4 regions of the Streptomyces sp. NPDC050535 genome follow, and region 3 is predicted to be linked to each of the others. Evidence: riboswitches for the same ligand, from Rfam matches in the RefSeq annotation. Region 3 holds a riboswitch; each other region holds the start of a gene.
The links. A riboswitch is a leader RNA that binds a small molecule or an ion and turns the genes downstream of it on or off. The one in region 3 is predicted to bind cobalamin.

Region 1: another riboswitch for cobalamin. It lies ahead of ACIBLC_RS18420 (ribonucleoside-diphosphate reductase subunit alpha); the one in region 3 lies ahead of metE (5-methyltetrahydropteroyltriglutamate--homocysteine S-methyltransferase).
Region 2: another riboswitch for cobalamin. It lies ahead of ACIBLC_RS18015 (CbtB-domain containing protein); the one in region 3 lies ahead of metE (5-methyltetrahydropteroyltriglutamate--homocysteine S-methyltransferase).
Region 4: another riboswitch for cobalamin. It lies ahead of ACIBLC_RS10075 (ABC transporter substrate-binding protein); the one in region 3 lies ahead of metE (5-methyltetrahydropteroyltriglutamate--homocysteine S-methyltransferase).

Annotation. Positions count from the first base shown of each region.
Region 1 is NZ_JBITHE010000007.1:203,918-208,122, forward strand. Features, by position in the region: gene ACIBLC_RS18405 (YbdD/YjiX family protein) at 1-29, shown strand, start outside; gene ACIBLC_RS18410 (DUF3311 domain-containing protein) at 169-435, shown strand; gene mctP (monocarboxylate uptake permease MctP) at 432-2,042, shown strand; cobalamin riboswitch at 2,363-2,498, shown strand; gene ACIBLC_RS18420 (ribonucleoside-diphosphate reductase subunit alpha) at 2,633-4,205, shown strand, end outside.
Region 2 is NZ_JBITHE010000007.1:118,923-123,127, reverse strand. Features, by position in the region: gene ACIBLC_RS18020 (beta-ketoacyl-[acyl-carrier-protein] synthase family protein) at 1-1,586, opposite strand, end outside; cobalamin riboswitch at 1,852-1,993, shown strand; gene ACIBLC_RS18015 (CbtB-domain containing protein) at 2,028-2,249, shown strand; gene ACIBLC_RS18010 (CbtA family protein) at 2,270-3,028, shown strand; gene ACIBLC_RS18005 (histidine phosphatase family protein) at 3,193-3,783, opposite strand; gene ACIBLC_RS18000 (alpha/beta hydrolase) at 4,133-4,205, opposite strand, start outside.
Region 3 is NZ_JBITHE010000001.1:906,572-910,776, forward strand. Features, by position in the region: gene ACIBLC_RS03835 (FAD binding domain-containing protein) at 1-53, opposite strand, end outside; gene metE (5-methyltetrahydropteroyltriglutamate--homocysteine S-methyltransferase) at 307-2,625, opposite strand; cobalamin riboswitch at 2,808-2,955, opposite strand; gene ACIBLC_RS03845 (phosphocholine-specific phospholipase C) at 3,273-4,205, shown strand, end outside.
Region 4 is NZ_JBITHE010000003.1:451,428-455,632, forward strand. Features, by position in the region: gene ACIBLC_RS10070 (FecCD family ABC transporter permease) at 1-801, opposite strand, end outside; gene ACIBLC_RS10075 (ABC transporter substrate-binding protein) at 798-1,820, opposite strand; cobalamin riboswitch at 1,890-2,075, opposite strand; gene ACIBLC_RS10080 (hydroxyacid dehydrogenase) at 2,561-3,568, shown strand; gene ACIBLC_RS10085 (alpha-galactosidase) at 3,565-4,205, shown strand, end outside.

The DNA of each region.
Region 1 (4,205 bases), on a different contig from region 3:
ATCCCCGACAGGGATTCCGTTGCTGCTGAGGGCACTTGAGAACACGCTCGGCGGCACCCTCGAACCGTTTGCGGACCGATACGCGGACAGGGCTTCCGCTTGAGGGACTTCGTCACCTAGATTGCCTGCGCGTTACACAGGTGATCAGTGAGGGGACGGAGCCGCCGTATGTCAGATGTGCCCGAAAAGAAGCCACCGACAGTGCCGCCGGTGGTGACACCGGTCCGCGTGGTGATCGCCCTCTGCCTGCTCGCCCCGTTCGTGGCGATGCTCTGGGTGGGCTCCTACGCGAAGACGGACCCGACCTTCATCGGGATCCCGTTCTTCTACTGGTACCAGATGCTGTGGGTGCTCATCTCCACCGCACTGACCGTGATCGCGTACCAGCTGTGGCAGCGTGACCAGCGCGCCCGCAAGAGGGGTGCCGGAGCATGAACGACGGCGTGAACGGCGTCGCACTCGCCGTCTTCATCTTCTTCTTCCTGGCCGTCACGGTCATGGGCTTCCTGGCCGCACGCTGGCGCAGGGCGGCCGACGAACAGAGCCTGGACGAATGGGGCCTGGGCGGCCGGTCGTTCGGCACCTGGGTCACCTGGTTCCTGCTGGGCGGCGACCTCTACACGGCGTACACCTTCGTGGCCGTACCGGCCGCGATCTACGCGGCGGGAGCGGCGGGCTTCTTCGCCGTGCCGTACACCATCCTCGTGTACCCCCTGATCTTCACGTTCCTCCCCCGCCTCTGGTCGGTCTCACACAAACACGGCTACGTGACAACCTCGGACTTCGTCAGAGGGCGCTTCGGCTCGAAGGGCCTGTCCCTCGCAGTCGCGGTGACCGGCATTCTGGCGACGATGCCCTACATCGCACTGCAACTGGTGGGCATCCAGGCGGTCCTGGACGTCATGGGCGTGGGCGGCGGCGAGAACACCAACTGGTTCGTCAAGGACCTCCCCCTCCTCATCGCCTTCGGCGTACTGGCGGCGTACACCTACTCCTCGGGCCTCCGGGCCCCCGCCCTGATCGCGTTCGTGAAGGACACCCTGATCTACATCGTGATCGCGGTGGCCATCATCTACATCCCGGTCAAGCTCGGCGGGTTCGACGAGATCTTCAAGGCGGCGAACGACAAGTACACGGCGGCGGGCGCGGGCGGCATCGTCCCGGCCGAGGCGGGCCAGTGGACGTACGCCACCCTCGCGCTCGGCTCGGCGCTGGCCCTCTTCATGTACCCGCACTCGATCACGGCGACCCTCTCCTCACGCAGCCGCGAGGTGATCCGCCGCAACACCACGATCCTCCCCCTGTACTCGCTCATGCTGGGCCTGCTGGCCCTGCTCGGCTTCATGGCGATCGCGGCCGGGGTCAAGGTCGAGAACGGCCAACTCGCCATCCCCCAGCTCTTCGAGGACATGTTCCCGGACTGGTTCGCCGGCGTGGCCTTCGCCGCCATCGGCATCGGCGCGCTCGTGCCGGCGGCCATCATGTCCATCGCGGCCGCGAACCTCTTCACCCGCAACATCTACAAGGACTTCATCAAGCCGGACGCCACACCCGCCCAGGAGACCAAGGTCTCCAAACTGGTCTCCCTCCTCGTGAAGGTCGGCGCCCTCGCCTTCGTCCTCACCATGGACAAGACGGTCGCCATCAACTTCCAACTCCTGGGCGGCATCTGGATCCTGCAGACCTTCCCCGCCCTGGTGGGCGGTCTCTTCACCCGCTGGTTCCACCGCTGGGCCCTCCTCACGGGCTGGGCCGTCGGCATGCTCTACGGCACCATCGCCGCGTACGGCGTCGCCTCCCCCACCCAGAAACACTTCGGCGGCAGCTCCAAGGAGATCCCCGGCATCGGCGAAATCGGCTACATCGGCCTGACAGCCTTCGTCCTGAACCTCGCCGTCACGGTGATCCTCACCTTCGCCCTCCGCGCCTTCAACGCTCCCGACGGCATCGACGAGACCTCCCCCGAGGACTACACGGCAGACGCCGGCGACAAGGGCGTACAGGTGGAACTCCCCCCGGCCACGGCGGGAACAACTCACTGACCACCGGGTGGGGGCTGGGGGATTCTTCGCCCCTCCGCCCCTACCCGTCCCTTGTTCCTGAGGGCTGCTGCCCCCAGACCCCCGCATCGCGCTGAACGCGCTTGTCCTCAAACGCCGGACGGGCTGGATGATGCCCACCGGCAGCAGGGGACGTGCCGGAACGTCCGCCCGCAGCGGCTGGCGCGTCAACGCCGCCCCCTTCTTGGCCAACCGATTCCGCGCCAGACCGAGGACGGATGCTCCGGTACGGCCCCGACCCACAACGGGTCTCCCGAAGCCAGCACGACACAACATGTAGGGGTACCACCGCGCCCCGACACAAGATGTATGCTCATGCTCGTTGTCGCCGCAGGGGAATCCGGTGCGAATCCGGAACTGTCCCGCAACGGTGTACCTGTGCGCGTTCGTTCACGCACACGTCGAGTCCGAGGACCTGCCGACAGCACGCCCAGGCCAGCCGGCCCGGGCGACATGACGTCCGGGCCTCGCGGAATGGGCCGGTGGACGCGGCGTACCGCTGCCAGAAAGCGCGCGCTCGTGTGCCCCGCCGCCCTCCCCAAGGCCCCGTGCCGAGCGAGGGAGAGCCCCACGTGACCATCGCGCCAGTCGATCCGGCCTCAGCTCCTACACAGCAGCAGCCGGCCGAGACGGACGGCCCCGGTGCCGCACTGCTGCGGACCCTGACCGACCTGACCGCCGACCTCCCCGGCGCCGACCCCGGCCGGGTCGCCGCCGCCGCACTGCGCGGCCGGTCCACCCGGGCGGACGACGCGGAGTTGCGCGAGCTGGCCACCGAGTCCGCGGCAGGCCTGATCTCCGAGGACCCCGTCTACTCCCGGCTGGCCGCCCGCCTGCTGACGATCAGCATCGCGGCCGAGGCCGCCTCCCAGGGCGTGCGCTCCTTCTCCGACTCGGTAGCCGTCGGCCACCGCGAGGGCCTGATCGCGGACCGCACCGCGGAGTTCGCCCGCCTGCACGCCACGCGCCTGAACGCACTAATCGAGGCGTCCTCGGCCGAGCGCGCGGACGACCGCTTCGGCTACTTCGGCCTGCGCACCCTGCACAGCCGCTACCTCCTCCGCCACCCGATCACCCGCGGGGTCATCGAGACGCCCCAGCACTTCATGCTGCGCGTGGCGTCGGGCCTGGCGGAGGACGACACGACCCGAGCCCTGGACGAAGTCGCGGCCCTCTACCGGCTGATGAGCCGCCTCGACTACCTGCCCTCCTCCCCCACCCTCTTCAACTCCGGTACGCGCCACCCCCAGATGTCGTCCTGCTACCTCCTCGACTCCCCGCTGGACGAGCTGGACTCCATCTACGACCGCTACCACCAGGTCGCGCGCCTCTCGAAGCACGCGGGCGGCATCGGCCTGTCGTACTCCCGCATCCGCTCCCGCGGTTCACTGATCCGCGGCACGAACGGCCACTCCAACGGCATCGTCCCGTTCCTGAAGACCCTCGACGCCTCGGTCGCCGCCGTGAACCAGGGCGGCCGGCGCAAGGGCGCGGCCGCGGTCTACCTGGAGACCTGGCACTCCGACATCGAGGAGTTCCTGGAGCTGCGCGACAACACCGGCGAGGACGCCCGGCGTACGCACAACCTGAACCTCGCGCACTGGATCCCGGACGAGTTCATGCGCCGGGTGAACGAGAACGCCCTCTGGTCCCTCTTCTCCCCGTCCGACGTACCGGACCTGGTCGACCTGTGGGGCGACGAGTTCGACGCGGCGTACCGCAAGGCGGAAGCCCAAGGCCTCGCAAGGAAAACGATTCCCGCCCGGGACCTGTACGGCCGCATGATGCGCACCCTCGCGCAGACCGGCAACGGCTGGATGACCTTCAAGGACGCCGCCAACCGCACCGCCAACCAGACTGCGGAGCCGGGCCACACCGTCCACTCCTCGAACCTGTGCACCGAGATCCTGGAGGTCACGGACGACGGGGAGACGGCGGTCTGCAACCTGGGTTCGGTGAACCTGGGTGCCTTTGTCGACACGGCGACCGGGGACATCGACTGGGACCGGCTCGACGAGACGGTGCACACCGCCGTCACCTTCCTCGACCGCGTCGTGGACATCAACTTCTACCCGACCGAGCAGGCGGGCAGGTCGAACGCCAGGTGGCGCCCGGTCGGCCTCGGCGCGATGGGCCTCCAGGACG
Region 2 (4,205 bases), on a different contig from region 3:
GCCACGGCCTCCACCCCGCCCGCGGCGCCCTGGAGATGACCGAGGTGGCCCTTGAGCGCGGTCACGGGCACGCTCCCGCCGAGTACGGCCCGCAGGGCGCCCGCCTCCGCGAGGTCGCCGTCGGTGGTGGCGGTCGCGTGGGCGTTGACGTGGATGACGTCCACTGCATGGGCGCCGGCGTCCCGTACGGCTCGTCGCATCGCGAGCGCGACACCGCTGCCGGAGGGGTCGGGCGCGGCCATGTGGTGGGCGTCGGCGGACAGTCCCCACCCGGCTGCCTCGCAGTAGATCCGCGCCCCGCGTGCCCGCGCGTGCTCCTCGGCCTCCAGCAGCAGGAAACCGGCGCCCTCCCCGTTCACGAAGCCGTCGCGGTCGCGGGCGAACGGCCGGGAAGGGCTGGCCGATCCGCCGTCTCCGAGCCCGTGGGTGGACAGGGCGCGCATCGCGGCGAACGAGGCCATGATCGCCGGGGTGACCACCGCCTCCGCGCCACCGGCCAGGGCGACGTCGACGTGCCCGTACCGGATGCGGTCGACGGCCTGCCCGATGGCCTCGGTGCCGGAGGCGCAGGCGCTGCTCACGGTGCGGGCCTCGCCGGTGATCCGCAGCGCGAGCGACACCTGCGAGGCGGCCTGGGAGGGCACGGTCATCGGTGTGGTGAGCGGTGACACGGCACGCGGCCCCTTCTCCCGCAGCCGCCGGTCACCGCCGACGAGCACGGAGGCGTCGCCGAGGATGGCGCCGACGCTGATCCCGACCCGCTCGGGATCGAGCCCGCTCTCGACCGTCCCCGCGCCGTCCAGCTCGCCGTCCCGCCAGGCCTCGCGCGCCGCGATCACCGCGAACTGCGCGGCCCGGTTCATCCGCCGGGCCTGCGGCCGGGGCAGCAGCTCCGCGGGATCCACGGGAACGGACCCCGCGAGCCGCACCGGCAGCCCGGCGAACTCCTCACCCGCCAACTCCCTTATCCCGCACCGCCCTTCGACCAGTCCCTGCCAGAGCTCGGCCACCCCCACACCGAGCGGCGTCACGGCTCCGAGCCCGGTGACCACGACCCGCCGAGGCCGTACGGCGCCGGCGGCCGCACTCGCACGGGGCCGCGGAAGATGCCGTACGACATGACCCTCGGCGACTTCCCGCGCGACCCGTTCGCGCAGCTGCGAGTCCGACTCGGGCTCCTCGTCCCGGCTCTCCAGATCCCGGTACCACCGGCCCCACCGGCGGCTGTACGACTCCTCGACGGCCCCGGGGTCGACGGCGCGCAGGGAGGTGATCCGATCGCCGTCCCTGAATTCGACCGTTTCCAGACCGGCCGAATCGATCTCGGGAATTCCGGCGACATCCACACGCCGACTCCCCACCGTCACTTGGTGATTCCGCGGGAATACCCGTTCGTGATCACTTCCGCCGAGAGGCGGTCGCAGAGCCAGCCGAATGGTCTGCGGGTTCTCCGGCAGGGTGTGCATCACCACGTACCACCGGTTCGCCGTCACGTCCTCTTCCGACAGCGCGAGAAGATCACCGGGTATCACTTCGGCGACGGTGACGGGGTGGGGCTGTACGGGGACGTCGGAGGAATCGCGCATGGGAGGGATCCTTCTGTGCCGATTGAATGGGAAATATCCCGCCCAACTGTCAGCGACAAAGAACCCCTTGGCTAGACGCGTCCGCCGCTGATGTGCGCAATGTCACCCCATCGCGGGCAGCGTTCTTCCCGCCTGGTATTCGCGAGGATGCGGCGTCGGCCCGCCAACCGGCCCCGGGAGTCAGGGGTTTCGGACAGGGGACGGACGACCGGTCGCCGGACCGGAGAAACGGATCACGCCTGGTGGCCTGGTCTTGGCCATGTACCCGCCACGCGGTACCGTCGGTGCGATATCGACGACGGCAGAACGGAAGCCGGTGGGAACCCGGCACGGTCGCGCCACTGTGTGCCACCCCTTATGCGAGAGGGGGGCAAGTCAGACCCGTAGCCGTCGTCCAGTGCACCACCGAGATGGGACGCGAACTCCCGAGGAGGCCCTGCCATGGCGCAGCATGTCGCCCAGCCGACGCCCACCACCCCCGCCATCCCGGCGAAACTGCCGCTCAAGGACATCGCTCCCTGGGCGGTCTTCTTCGGCATCCTGATGCTGGTCCTGCTGTACTTCGTCGGCGCCGAACAGGGCGCCACCTCCGTCGTCTCCGGCGGGGAAGTCCACGAGTGGGTGCACGACGCACGCCACCTTCTCGGCTTCCCCTGCCACTGACGAAGGACTCGGCGCAGCTCATGAACTCCGCAACGGTAAGAAATCTCCTCGTGCGGGGCATGCTCGCCGGCCTCGGTGCCGGCGTGCTCGCCCTGATCGTCGCCTACTTCCTCGGTGAGCCGAGCGTCGACAGCGCGATCAGCTTCGAGGAGTCCCGCGCCGCGGGCCACGAGCACGAGGTCGAACTCGTCTCCCGCAGCCTGCAGTCCACCGCGGGCCTGGCCACCGGCGTCCTGGTCTACGGTGTCGCCTTCGGCGGCATCGCCGCCCTCGCCTTCTGCTTCGCGCTCGGCCGCGTGGGCCGCTTCAGCCCGCGCGCCACCGCGCTGCTGCTGTCCGGCTGCGCCCTGCTCGCGGTCTACGTCGTGCCGTTCCTGAAGTACCCGGCCAACCCGCCGGCGGTCGGCGACCACGACACCATCGCCAAGCGCACCACCCTGTACTTCCTGATGATGGTGCTAGGCGTACTGCTGGCGATCGCCGCGACCATCCTGGGCAAGCGGCTCGCGCCGAGACTGGGCACCTGGTACGCCACCGTCGCCGCGGTGGCCGCCTTCGCCCTCGCGATCGGGCTGGCGTACGCGTTCCTGCCCGTCATCAACGAGGTCCCCGCCGATTTCCCGGCCGCCGTGCTGTGGCGGTTCCGCGTCTCCGCGCTGGCCATCCAGATCACCCTGTGGGGCGGATTCGGCCTCGCCTTCGGCGAGTTGGCCGAACGGCTGCTGAACCCCGGCCCCGCGAAGGTCGCAACGGCCCGGCCGGTCGCCGCCCCCAACTGACCCGTCCCGCGACACCGGTGAGGGCCCACGGAACCGTCCGGGGGCCCTCTCGCGTTTTCCGGTGAGGACCCATCAAGTGCGCGGCGAGCGGGGAGGAACGGCTTCCGGCGGATGTCGGACCCGAGGGAACCGGGAGTCTCCGGCCGCTGCCCGGCCCTCGCGGCTCAGACGTCCGCGCCGGCCTCCGGTTCGTCCAGCAACCGTCCCAGCCGCAGGTTCCAGCGCCCGGCCCGGCCGCTGAGCTCCGTCGCCGTCAGCGGAGGCACGTCCAGCCGCCAGAACGCCTCGGCGGGCAGGCCCAGGGCGTGGACGACGGCCGCCCGTACGATCTCCGGCTCGACCACCGCGAGCGTGCGGCCGTCGGTGTCCGCCACGCTGTCCAGCCAGCTCCCGACCCGGGCGCACAGATCCTCGACCGACTCCCCGCCGTGGGGTGCCGAGGCGGTGTCGGCGAGCCAGCGGGCCACCGCCTCCGGCTCGGCGGCGCCGACCTCGTCCAGCGTGCGGCCCCGCCAGCGGCCCGCGTCCCATGCCGCGGGCCCCGGAGCGTCCTCGGCACGGAGACCGAGTGCCGTCGCCGTCTCGCGGCACCGCACACTGGGCGTGGCGACGACCCGGACAGCGCGGGGGAGCGATCCGGCCGCCGCGTGTGCCCGGGCCGCTCCCGCGTCGTCGATCGAGTCGCCGTCGTCGAAGCGGGCCTGCCGCAACGCCCGGCTCGTGGCGGGCGAGATGAAGATGACACGGCTGGTCACGGGAAGGCTCCTCCTGCTGGTGTCACGGGTTCGGGTCTCCACCGGGTACGGCATCCGCGTACGGCATCCGCGTACGGCGGCCGGGTCGCCGGCCGTCAGCCGACCGGGGGGACGGGCGTGAACCTAACACCCACCGAGCTCGTCGATTTCGCAGGTCCGCAGCTCCAGGCCGTACAGATTCGGCGAGTTGGGGCGACGCCCCCCGGCGTACGCACTCACGCCCGCCGGGGAAACACAGGGCCCCCGGCCGGTCCTGCGGCCCAACAACCCCGCCCCGAAACTCCGTTGGAGCAGCAGAGACCGGGGCGGGCACCGGCCCCGTCCACGGCGGGGGCCCGCGGGATCCGGGTCACACGGTCGTGCAGCCGGCCCGCAGGAAGCCGACGACCGCCGAGCCCGCGGCACGGTGCCAGGTCGGTACG
Region 3 (4,205 bases):
TCGGCCAGGCACTCCTGTGCTTCGGACACGGACGTGGGCAGACGCAAGAGCACGGTGGCCGACCTGTCTTTCTGGAACTCGGTGGCCCGGGTGGGCGATACCCCGGCCGATTGACCTCTGACAAAGCGCATTTTTCCCGCGCACGCGGGGGCGCGTACAGGGCTCACTTCTCCACCCTGTGCTCCCCTCACGGGCGAGCACCTAATCGAGGAGCCCTACACGTACCTTCCGTGACCTGCTCCGGCCCGACGGCCGGGGACGACCGGGAAGGGGCCGCGGCGTGCCCTTCCCGGTCGTCCCGGCGGGTCAGGACCCGGCGAGTTCGGTGCGGACCGTCCGGGCCGCCGCGACCAGGTTCTCCAGCGACGCGCGCGTCTCGGGCCAGCCGCGCGTCTTCAGTCCGCAGTCGGGGTTGACCCACAGCCGCTCGGCGGGGATGGCCTCAAGTCCCTTGCGCAGCAGGGCGGATGCCTCGTCCGCGCTCGGCACGCGCGGCGAGTGGATGTCGTAGACGCCGGGACCGGCCTCGCGCGGATAGCCGTGCTCGGCCAGCTCCCGGGCGACCTGCATGTGTGAGCGGGCCGCCTCCAGGCTGATGACGTCGGCGTCGAGGTCGTCGATGGCCCGGACGATGTCCCCGAACTCGGCGTAGCACATGTGGGTGTGGATCTGGGTGTCCGGGCGTACGCCGCCGGTGCTGAGCCGGAACGCCTCGGTGGCCCACGCCAGATACGCCGGATGGTCCGCGGCGCGCAGCGGCAGCGTTTCGCGCAGCGCGGGTTCGTCGACCTGGATGACCGAAGTCCCGGCCGCCTCAAGGTTGTTGACCTCGTCCCGCAGAGCGAGGGCGACCTGGCGGGCCGTGTCGCCGAGCGGCTGGTCGTCACGGACGAAGGACCAGGCGAGCATGGTGACAGGGCCGGTCAGCATGCCCTTGACGGGGCGGTCGGTCAGGGACTGGGCGTACGTCGTCCAGCGCACCGTCATCGGCTCGGGGCGGGAGATGTCACCGGCCAGGATCGGCGGGCGGACGTAACGGGTGCCGTACGACTGGACCCAGCCGTGCCGCGTGGCGAGGTAGCCGGTGAGCTGTTCGGCGAAGTACTGGACCATGTCGTTGCGTTCGGGCTCGCCGTGCACGAGGACGTCGAGGCCGGTCTTCTCCTGGAAGGAGATCACCTCGCCGATCTCGGCCCTGATGCGGTCCTCGTACCCGGAGCTGTCGATCCGGCCGGCGCGCAGATCGGCCCGCGCGGTGCGCAGTTCGGCGGTCTGCGGGAAGGAGCCGATGGTGGTGGTCGGCAGCAGGGGCAGACCGAGGTGGGCGCGCTGGGCGGCGGCGCGCTCGGAGTACGGCTCCGAGCGGCGGGCGTCGGCGTCCGCGACGGCGGCGGACCGGGCCCGCACCGCGGGGTCGCGGGTGAGCGCCGAACCGGCCCGGGAGGCCAGGTCGGCCCGGTTGGCGGCCAGTTCCGCCGCGATGGCGTCGGTCCCGAGGCCGAGACCCTTGGCGAGGGTGACGATCTCGGCGGTCTTCTGGCGGGCGAAAGCGAGCCAGCGCAGGATCTCCGGCTCGATGTCACTCTCGGCGGCGGCGTCGAGCGGGACGTGGAGCAGCGAGCAGGACGCGGCCACGTCGACCCGGTCGGCCAGGCCCAGCAGGGTGCCCAGGGTGGCGAGCGACCTGGTCAGGTCGTCGGCCCAGATGTTGCGGCCGTTGACGACGCCGGCGACCAGGCGCTTGCCCGGCAGTCCGCCGACGGCGGCGAGCGCGTCCAGGTTGGCGGCGGCCGTGCCGGTGAAGTCGAGGGCGAGGCCGTCCACCGGGGCCTTGGCCAGTACCGGCAGGGCGTCGCCCAGCCGGTCGAAGTAGGAGGCGACCAGCAGTTTCGGGCGGTCGGCGAGTCCGCCCAGATCGCGGTAGGCGCGGGTGACCGCGTTCAGCTCGGCGGGCGTGCGGTCCTGCACGAGCGCGGGCTCGTCGAGCTGTACCCACTCGGCACCCGCCGCGCGCAGGTCGGCGAGGACCTCGGCGTACACCGGCAGCAGTCGGTCGAGGAGGGTCAGCGGGTCGAAGTCCGCGGCCACGCCGGGCGCGGGCTTGGCGAGCAGCAGGTAGGTGACGGGGCCGACGAGGACCGGCCGGGCGGTGAGCCCGAGAGCCAGGGCCTCCTTGAACTCGGCGACCTGCTTGGCGGAGTCGGTGGTGAAGACGGTGTCAGGGCCCAACTCGGGTACCAGGTAGTGGTAGTTGGTGTCGAACCACTTGGTCATCTCCAGCGGCGCGACGTCCTGGGTGCCGCGCGCCATCGCGAAGTACCCGTCGAGCGGGTCGCTGGCGACGGCGTCCCGGTGACGGTCGGGGACCGCGCCGACCATGACGCTGGTGTCCAGGACGTGGTCGTAGTACGAGAAGTCACCGGTGGGGACCTCGTGGATGCCGGCACCGGCGAGCTGCTCCCAGTTGGCCCGGCGCAGTTCGGCGGCGGTGGCCCGGAGGGCGTCGGCGTCGACGCGGCCCTTCCAGTAGCCCTCGATCGCCTTCTTGAGCTCCCGGCCCTGGCCCTGACGGGGGTAGCCGTACACGGTGGCCCGTGCTGCCGCGGCTGCGGACTTCGCTGTCACGGAAATCTCCTTCGCGAGATATCTCCCTGGAATCCCGGGACGGGACGAGGGCGCGAAGGGCCGGCGACCGGACGGAACGATCCTCGTACGCGAGACACGGTCGTCCGTCCGATATGTGCGCCGACCCGCCCACGAGGTCACCGGGATGTCCGCGCACGAGGGGTCGCGCGCGGGCAGCGGGCAGGTCTTCGGACTTGTGGGCGCGCCCTCCCTGCGGAGGACATCTACTGGCCGTCGCTTCCCAGACCCGGCCGGGCCCAGTGCGTATGACGGCGGTCGTTCCCACTCACCGCTGCGGGGCAGTCCCGGATTCCCACCGGGTTCCCTCTTGCGACGCTCCCGTCTGGCGGACGGGGCGAACCAGCTGCACCGACCAGCCTAGAGGGCCGCGCGAGGCTGCGGGGGACATCGCCCACATGCCGGGCGGCGAGACTTTTGCCCGACGTTGGTTGCGGGAGGCCGGGTTGGCGTTCCGTTTACCGCCGTTCGCCGCACGTACCTCCGAGTTTCACGCGGGGGCCACGGGACCCTTCCTTGCCGTTCGGTGCTCTTGGAACACTCCAATCGCACACGTTCCAGCAGTATCCCGGCCAGCCCGGTCATCCCGTACGTCCGTTGTTTCCGTCAGGACAAGAGGTCACCCAGCCATGCCCCAAGTGAATCGGCGCCGCTTCCTCCAACTCGCCGGCGGTACCGCGGCGTTCACCGCACTGAACAGCAGCATCGAGCGGGCCGCGGCGCTGCCCGCGAACCACCGCTCCGGGACGATCGACGATGTCGAGCACATCGTCGTCCTGATGCAGGAGAACCGTTCGTTCGACCACTACTTCGGCTCGCTGAGGGGTGTCCGCGGCTTCGGCGACCCGGTTCCGGCCAAGACGTCGGGCGACAAATCGGTCTGGTACCAGTCGGACGGCACCAAGGACGTGCTCCCCTTCCGTCCCGACGCCGACGACCTGGGCATGCAGTTCATCCAGGATCTCCCGCACGGCTGGAGCGACGGACACGCCGCCTTCAACAAGGGCAAGTACGACAAATGGGTGCCCAACAAGTCGTCGACGACGATGGCGTACCTGACGCGTGAGGACATCCCGTTCCACTACGCGCTGGCCGACGCGTTCACCATCTGCGACGCCTACCACTGTTCGTTCATCGGCTCCACGGACCCGAACCGCTACTACATGTGGACGGGCTACACCGGTAACGACGGCGTCGGCGGCGGCCCGGTCCTCGGCAACGACGAGGTCGGCTACGACTGGACGACGTACCCCGAGCGCCTCGAGGCGGCCGGCGTCTCCTGGAAGATCTACCAGGACGTCGGCGACGGCCTGGACGCGAACGGCTCCTGGGGCTGGATCTCCGACGCCTACCGAGGCAACTACGGTGACAACTCGCTGCTGTACTTCAACAAGTACCGCGACGCCAAGCCCGGCGACCCGCTCTACGACAAGGCCCGCACCGGCACGGACGCCCGCAAGGGCGAGGGCTTCTTCGACCAGTTGAAGGCCGACGTGCAGGGCAGGAAGCTGCCGAAGATCTCCTGGATCGTCGCGCCCGAGGCCTTCACCGAGCACCCCAAC
Region 4 (4,205 bases), on a different contig from region 3:
CAGGCCGACGAAGCCGATCGCGCCCGAGGAGCTGACGAGCGCGGCGGTGAGCAGCGCCGTGACGCTCAGCAGCACCAGCCGGGTGCGTGCGACGGACACCCCGAGGGAGGCCGCCGCGTCCTGCCCGAAGGCGAAGGCGTCGAGTGTCCGGGTGTACCCCAGGCAGACCACGAGTGCGAGGACGAGGACGCCGAAGCCGGCCCACACGTCCGTCCAGTCGGCGCCGCTGAGCGAGCCGAGCAGCCAGAACAGCACCCCGCGGGTGGTCTCGGCGTCGGCAGCGGTCATGATGACGAAGGAGGTGAGCGCGGAGAAGAGCTGCATGGCGGCGACGCCCGCGAGGACCACGCGGTCGGTCGTGCCGCCGAGTGTGTGGCTGAGCAGGAGTACGAGCGCGAAGGACAGGACCGCGCCCACGAAGGCACCGGCGGACACCGACACCACGCCGCCGCCGACTCCCAGCACCACCACGGCGACCGCGCCCGTCGACGCCCCGGAGGACACCCCGAGCACGAAGGGATCGGCGAGCGGATTGCGCAGCAGCGACTGCATCACCACACCGCAGACGGCGAGTCCGGCCCCGCAGACGGCGGCGAGCAGCGTGCGCGGCAGCCTGAGCTGCCACACGATGCCGTCCCGGATCGGTGAGAGATCCGTACTCCCCCAGCCGAGATGGGCCCCGACCGTCGACCAGACGTCGCCGACCCGTATGTCGGCGGGTCCGACGGTGATCGCGACGGCGACGGAGAGACAGAGCGCGGCGGCTCCGGCCGCCCCGAGCAGCAGTCCTCTGACGGTCACCCGGTGAGCCCGGACTCCCGCAGGCCCGCGGCGACTTGTTCCACACCCTCGACGGTGCGGATGGTCGGGTTCATGGCCTGGCCGCTGAGCAGGACGTACCGCCTGTGCCTGACGGCGGACATGTTCCTGGTGACCGGGTCGGACTCCAGGAACTCGATCTTCTTCGCGGCGGACTCGGCAGTCTGCGACCTGCGCGTCAGATCGCCGATGACGAGGACGTCGGGGTCACGGTCGGCGACGGTCTCCCAGTTGATCTGGGGCCATTCGTCGTGGGTGTCGTCGAAGACGTTCTGTGCGCCGAGTGTGCGGGTGATGGCACCGGGGGCGCCGCAACAGCCCGCCATGTAGGGCGATTCGGAGTTGGCGAACCAGTACAGGAGGGTGACGTCGGAGGCGTCGACGCCGGACGTGGCGGTCTCCACCCGCTTCTTGAGCGACGTGACGAGCTTCTCGCCGCGCTCCTCCACCCCGAACACCTCGGCCAGGTCGCGCACTTCGCCGTAGACGGTGTCCAACGTCAGCGGCCGCTGCCGCGCGCCGTCCCCGTCACCGGAGTTGTCCTTGCCGGCGCAGTCGGAGGGCGAGACGTACGTCGGCACGCCGAGCTTCTCGAACTGCTCGCGGGTCGCCACCCCGCCCTTGCCCAGGGTGGAGACGAAGGAGGCGGCGACGAAGTCGGGTTCGGCGTCCAGGACGCGTTCGAAGGAGGGGTTGTTGTCGGAGATCCGCTCGACCTTCGCGTTCTCCCTCTCCAGCCCCTTCATCACGGGGTCGGTCCAGGTGGCCGTCCCGGCCATCCGGTCGGCGAGTCCGAGCGCGAGCATGATCTCGGTGGTGCCCTGGTTGAGGGAGACCGCGCGCCGCGGCGGCGTGTCCACGCGCACCGCCTGCCCGCAGTTGTCGAGTGTGACGGCGCCCTTGTCGGCAGTGGTGCCGGACGAACCGGATCCGCAGCCGGTCAGGAGCAGTGCCCCCGAGGTCAGCAGGGCAGCGTGGCGGGCAAGGCGCGCGAAAGGCACGGAAGGCGATCCCTTGTCGTCGAGGACTCAAGCGCGGAGCCCGGTCGTACGGTGCTCCCCCGCGCCCTCAGGACCGCGGAGGCCGCCAGCAGGTCTTCGGACTCGGGATCACCCGGACGAGGCGCCTTCCCGGACCTCACGCGGTCCAGTGGCCGATGCCCCGCCCGTCACCCTCACCGCTGCGCGTCAGTTCCGGGTTCACACCGGATTCCCTGACCCACGTACATGGGTTCGACTGGCCTCGGCAAGCTATCACGGGGCCTCGGGGGAACCGCCGGGCGGCCTGGGCGTCCGCCGGCGCGCGGCGGAGCGGCGGCCGGGACGAGGTACGCGCCGTTGGCACGCAGACGGTCGCGCCGTGCGCTGGGGCACCCGGCGGCCACGGACGCCGGCCTCGTCCCAGCCGCTGTAGGTCCCAGCCGCCGTGGTCGCACACGGGGCGAGCTCTTCGGGCAAGGCAGGGCACGACAGGGAATCGCAGCAGGCGCGTCACCAATCCGAAGTCGCGCGATAGAAACCGCGTGACAGAAACCGGTAACTGGACGGAGATACCGGTTGTGGCGACTTTTCACCGCATAACTCCTCGGACACCCCGCCCTTTTGCCGTGCCCGACCATTGACCCTTTCTCCTCATGCCCCCTAGCGTAGAGATCGGTTACTACGCATGCGGTCCTCGTAGTTGCCACTCCCCGAACAAGCCCCGGTTTTCCCTGTGCTGCCCCGAAGCGGAGGCCATCCCCTTGCCCGAGCGTCCACTGGCACTGTTCGCCATGAGTGCCGAGACCCTGCCCAGCGTCTATCCGTCCGCCGTACTGGATCGGATCCGGGCCTGTGTCGACGTCGATCCCGATCTGATAGCCGAGGACTTCCGGGACCCACGGGTGCGAAGGGTCCTGGCGGAGGCCGAGATCCTGCTTACCGGATGGGGCTGCCCGCGCATCGACGCCGCGGTGCTCGACGCGGCCCCCAGGCTGCGTGCGGTGCTGCACGCGGCGGGCTCGGTGAAGGGGACCATGGCGCCGGGCTGGTGGGAGCGCGGCCTCGTGGTGTCCTCGGCCGCTGCCGCCAACGCCCTGCCCGTCGCCGAGTACACCCTGGGCATGATCCTGCTCGTCGGCAAGGACCTGTTCGCCTCCCGCGAGCACTACCGCGCCCGGCGCACGTTCACCGTCGCCGAGATACAGCCCGGCATCGGCAACTTCGGCCGCAGGATCGGGATCGTGGGCGCCTCGAAGATCGGCCGCCGGCTCATCGAGCTCCTGCGGCCCCACGATTTCGAGGTCGCCCTGTCCGATCCGCACGTGGACCGGGACGAGGCGGCCACCCTCGGAGTGTCCTCGCTTCCTCTCCACGAACTGATGCGGACCAGCGACATCGTCTCCGTCCACGCGCCCGCCATCCCCACCACCCACCGCATGATCGGCGCCCGCGAACTGGCGCTGATGCCCGACGGAGCCGTGCTCATCAACACCGCGCGGGGCAGTCTCGTGAACACCGACGCCCTGGTCGAAGCGCTCCGTCCGGGCCGCGTCAGCGCGATCCTCGACGTGACCGACCCCGAACCGCTGCCCTCCGACTCCCCGCTCTTCGACCTCCCCAACGTCTTCCTCACCCCGCACCTGGCCGGCTCTCAGGGCAACGAGGTGCGCCGCCTCGGTCTGTACGTGGCCGAGGAACTGGAACGCCTGCTCGCCGGACGTCCTCTCGTCCACCAGGTCGACCACACCGGACTGGAGCGCGCCGCGTGACCGACCTCGCCCGGAACACCGGGAAGACGAACCGGACTTCACCCGAGAGCACCCGTACCTCGCCCGAGGACACCCGGACCATGGCGGAGGACACCCGCACCGCGCCGGAGCCGACCCCGTCCTCCACCCAGGCACAGCCTGACCGGCCCTCCGCGGAAACCTGGGGCAACTCCGTCCTCACCCTCCACTTCACGCTCGGCAGCGAGTCGGGACCACCCCGGCTGCTCGGCCTCGGCGCACCGGCCGCCGGACGCGACGCGCTGCCCCTCGTCGAGGTGGAACTCGCCGGTCACGGACGCAGCGGCACCTCCGGCAAGCGGCATCTCGACGGACTGGTGTCCCAACGGCTGCGCTACGTGGCCCACACGTCCGACGCCGAGCGGCTCACCGTCCGTATGCACGACCCCGCGACGGACCTGACCGTCCAGGCCCACTACCGCGTTGCACCGGACCTGCCGGTTCTCACCGCCTGGGCCGAACTCACCGCGGGCGACCGGGAGATCCGCGTCGAGCAGGTCTCGTCGTTCGCCCTCTCCGGTCTCGCCGCCGCCCTCGGCGCCCGGAACCGCTGGGAGGAGGAGCTGAAGCTGTGGACCGCGGACAACCCTTGGAGCGGCGAGTACCGCTGGAGCGGGAT